DNA from 2 places in the Streptomyces sp. NPDC057900 genome. Region 2 is predicted to be linked to the other one. Evidence: riboswitches for the same ligand, from Rfam matches in the RefSeq annotation. Region 2 holds a riboswitch; the other holds the start of a gene.

The links. Region 2 has a riboswitch for cobalamin ahead of ACFVQ0_RS30900 (cobalamin biosynthesis protein). Riboswitches for the same ligand answer to the same signal wherever they lie in the genome.
Region 1: linked by a shared signal. The riboswitch ahead of metE (5-methyltetrahydropteroyltriglutamate--homocysteine S-methyltransferase) and the one ahead of ACFVQ0_RS30900 (cobalamin biosynthesis protein) in region 2 are both predicted to bind cobalamin.

Annotation. Positions count from the first base shown of each region.
Region 1 is NZ_JBHVOI010000006.1:439,990-442,184, forward strand. Features, by position in the region: gene metE (5-methyltetrahydropteroyltriglutamate--homocysteine S-methyltransferase) at 1-1,321, opposite strand, end outside; cobalamin riboswitch at 1,483-1,700, opposite strand; gene ACFVQ0_RS24590 (FUSC family protein) at 1,990-2,195, shown strand, end outside.
Region 2 is NZ_JBHVOI010000012.1:67,082-69,276, forward strand. Features, by position in the region: gene ACFVQ0_RS30890 (inorganic phosphate transporter) at 1-489, shown strand, start outside; gene ACFVQ0_RS30895 (hypothetical protein) at 502-735, shown strand; cobalamin riboswitch at 942-1,075, shown strand; gene ACFVQ0_RS30900 (cobalamin biosynthesis protein) at 1,191-2,195, shown strand, end outside.

The sequences.
Region 1 (2,195 bases), on a different contig from region 2:
GCAGCGGCAGCCCGAGGTGGGCCCGCTGGGCGGCGGCGCGTTCGGTGTACGGCTGGGAGCGGCGGCCGTCGGCGTCCGTGACGGCCGCGGTCCTGGCTCGGACGGCGGGGTCGCGGGTGATCGGGGAGTCGGTGCGGGACGCGAGGTCGGCGCGGTTGGCGGCGATCTCGGCCGAGATCGCCCCGGTGCCCCGGGCCAGTCCCTTCGCGAGCGTGACGATCTCGGCGGTCTTCTGCTCCGCGAAGGCGAGCCAGCGCAGGACCCGCGGGTCGATGTCCCGCTCGGGCGCCGTGTCGAGCGGGACGTGCAGCAGGGAGCAGGACGCCGCCACGTCGACCCGGTCCGCGAGGCCGAGGAGGGTCGCGAGGGTGGCTAGGGACTTCTCGTAGTCGTTGATCCAGACGTTGCGGCCGTTGACGACACCCGCGACGAGACGCTTGCCGGGAAGCCCGCCGACGGCGGCGAGGTCTTCGAGGTTCGCGGCGGCGGCATCGGTGAAGTCCAGTGCCAGACCCTCGACCGGGGCCTTCGCCAGGACGGGGAGCGCCTCGCCGAGCCGCCCGAAGTAGGAGGCGACGAGCAGCTTGGGCCGGTCGGTGAGGCCGCCGAGGTCACGGCAGGCGCGGGCGGCGGCGTTCAGCTCGGCCGGGGTGCGGTCCTGGACCAGGGCGGGTTCGTCGATCTGCACCCACTCCGCCCCGGCGGCACGCAGATCCGCGAGCACCTCCGCGTACACCGGCAGCAGCCGGTCCAGCAGGGTGAGCGGCTCGAAACCGGCTGCCACCCCCGGAGCGGGCTTGGCCAGCAGAAGGTAGGTGACCGGGCCGACGAGCACCGGCCGGGCGGTGTGCCCGAGCGCGACTGCCTCCCTGAGCTCGCTGACCTGCTTGGTGGAGTCGGCGGTGAAGACGGTGTCAGGACCGAGCTCGGGGACGAGGTAGTGGTAGTTGGTGTCGAACCACTTGGTCATCTCCAGCGGCGCCACGTCCTGGGTGCCGCGAGCCATCGCGAAGTACCCGTCGAGCGCGTCGGCGGCGACGGCCTCGCGGTGCCGCCGCGGGACCGCGCCGACCATGACGCTGGTGTCCAGGACGTGGTCGTAGTACGAGAAATCGCCGGTCGGGACCTCATGGACGCCGGCGTCCGCCAGCTGCTTCCAGTTGGACCTGCGCAGTTCCGCCGCCGTCTCCCGGAGGGCACCGGCGGTGACGCGGCCCTTCCAGTATCCCTCGACGGCCTTCTTCAGTTCCCGGTTCCGGCCCTGTCGGGGGTAGCCGTACACGGTGGCTCGTGCTGTTGCGGCCGCGGGCTTGGGTGTCACGGAAATCTCCTTCGCGAGATGACTCCTGAACATCCCGGAGACGGGACACGGACGCGAAGGGATGACGAACCGGACGGATACCCACACGCCTCGGCGCGGATTCTCCGTCTGATACGTACGCCGACCCGCCCACGAGGTCACCGGGATATCCGCATCCGAGGGTTCGGGTGCGGGCAACGGGCAGGTCTTCGGACTCGTGGGCGCGTCTGCCGGGGGCAGACTCCTACTGGCCGTCGCTTCCCGGATCCGGACGGATCCAGTGCGTATGACGGCGGTCGTTCCCACTTACCGCTGCGGGGCAGTCCCGGATTCACACCGGGTTCCCTCTTGCGACGCGCCTGCCTGGCGGACAGGGCGAACCAGCTGCACCGGCCAGCCTAGGGGGTGGACCGCCTCCGCGGCACCGCTGTTCACATTCCGGGACCCGGAAGGCGACGGGGACGGGCCTCCCGGGCCCACTGGTCCTCGGGCTGGTCCGTTGGCTCTGCCATGGTCGGGCGGGAAGCGATATTGCTGGGCCATTGGCACATAGGAGTGGGGTCGAGTTGAACCATTAGCTCCCCAGGTGTTGAGATAGTGGAGTCAATGGCGCCGCGGGTCCCTCGGGGATCTCTGTGGCGCCTTTCTCATGTCTGCGCTGGTGTCATGCGCGAAAGGGGCGAGGCGACTTGCTGAAGAGGGCGTTCGTCGCACACGATCCCGGACGGATCCGGCTGCGGTTCGCGTCCCGGGCCGTGCTCGGCATCGGGCTCGCCGTCGCCTTGTGCGGGGCGGCGGGGCACTCGCTGGTCGCGGCCATCACCGGGGGCCTGGCCGCGCTGCTCGCCCTGTTCACGGTGACCGACCCGACGGTGCGCGGGCAGGCCACGACGAC
Region 2 (2,195 bases):
ACCAGTGCGGCGACGGTCATCCTGGCCTCCTCGCACCTCGGCTTCTCCCTCTCCACCACCCAGTCCTGCTCCGGTGCCGTGATGGGCGCCGGTCTCGGCCGCCGGGGCGGCGTGGTCCGCTGGTCCACCGCCACCCGGATGTTCGTCGCCTGGGGTCTGACGCTGCCGGCCGCCGGTCTGGTCGGCGCGGGGGCGGAGTTCCTCACCAAGCAGGGCACCTGGGGCGTCGTGCTCGTCGCCGTACTGCTGATCGCGGGCTCCGGAGCGATCTGGGTGCTGTCCCGCCGCAAGCCGGTCGGCCAGGACGATGTCGCGCCCGGCGGCCAGGACGGCGCTCCGGTCACCGGGGACGCCGAACCCATGGGCGTCGTCACCACCGCCATCGCGGCTGTCAGCCCGCCGCCCACCTCGGCCGCCCAGGCCCACGAACTCACCGCCACCATCCCGGCCCCGGCCGTAGCCGACCCGGCGCGACCCGCCACGGTGTAAGGAAGATCCTCCATGAACATCGACTGGGCAGCCCTCGGCACCGTCTTCGGCGTCTCTCTCGTCGCCACCGTCGCCCTGGTGGGCCTCTTCACCCTGGGCATCGCCGGCCTCTCCAGGCAGCCGGAAACGGCCGAGCCGGGCGGGCGGTCCGGCGGGTCCCTGATGCTCGCCCGCGCGGGCGCGTACGTCTGCTTCGGACTGTGCGCGGCAGCGGTGGCCTACGGGATCTACCTGATCGTCGCCTGAACCGCAGCGTCTGAACCACAGCCGCTGAACCATCCGCCTCATCGGGCCGGCCGCACCTCGGGTGCGGCCGGCCCGACGCGCGTCCCGACGCGTGTCCGATGTGCGTGCCGATGTGGGGCTCAGCACACTGCACCGTCGCAGGTCAACGGTAGGTTGACTGGCGTTCGCGGAGCGTGGTGGACTGCCGGAGCCATTACGGCGACAGCAGAGGAAGCCGGTGCGAATCCGGCGCGGTCCCGCCACTGTCACCGGGGAGCAGTCCCCCACCACCGGAAGTCACGGTCCACGCCGAGTGGGCTGGAAGACCGGGGGAACTGCGGATCCGGGAGCCAGGAGACTCTCGTCGCCGGTCACGTCGAACCAGGGCGCGGACCCTGAGTGAGGACATCACCATGCCCGGCATGATCCAAACGGAAGACCCCAAGGTCCTTCGAGGCGCGACGGCCGGCTGAACCGTGCGTGCCGATCGCATCTTCGCGTACGGCGCCACGGCCGGTCTGATCGGTGATCTGCTGCTCGGTGATCCCCGCCGGGGACATCCGGTCGCCGCCTTCGGGCGCGCCGCGGCAGGCGTCGAACGCCGTCTGTGGCGCGACCACCGCGGGTGGGGCGCCCTGCACACCCTGGTCTGCGCCGGAGGCGCCGCCGGGGGCGCGGCACTGGCCGCCCACGCGCTGCGCCGCCGTCCCGCCGCCTCCGTCGCCCTGACCGCCGCCGCCACCTGGTCCGTCGTCGGCGGTACGTCGCTGGGGCGCGAGGCCCGGTCCATCGGCGGCGCGCTGACCGCCGGGGACCTCGGCCTGGCGCGGGAGCGGCTGCCCCATCTGTGCGGCCGCGACCCGCACTCCCTGGACGGGCCGCAGATCGCCCGTGCCGTCGTGGAGTCCGTCGCGGAGAACACCTCCGACGCCGTGGTCGGCGCCCTGGTGTGGGGTGCGCTGGGCGGGGTCCCCGGACTCGTCGGCTTCCGGGCCGCCAACACCCTGGACGCGATGGTCGGCCACAGATCGCCCCGCTACCTGCGCTACGGCTGGGCCTCTGCCCGCCTCGACGACCTGGTGGGCTGGCCGGGCGCCCGGCTGACGGCCCTGCTCGCCGTGGCCGCGGGAGGGGACCCGCGCGGTGCGGTCCGGGCCTGGCGGGCGGACGCGGCGAAGCACCCGAGCCCCAACGCGGGCCCGGTGGAAGCCTCGTTCGCGGGCGCGCTCGGCGTACGGCTCGGCGGCACCCTCGCCTACGGCGGCCGGGTCGAGCACCGCCCCGTGCTCAACGGCGGCGCGGGCCGCGCGGTGGCGACAGAGGACATCGAACGCGCCGTACGGCTCTCGCGCCGGATCGGGGTGCTCGCCCTCGGCGTGGGCGTGGCGGCCCGGCTGGGCGTGGGCGCCGCCGCACGACGGATCACCTCGACGCGCGGCACGGGAACACCTGCCCCGGGCGCGCGCACCTCAGGACGGAGA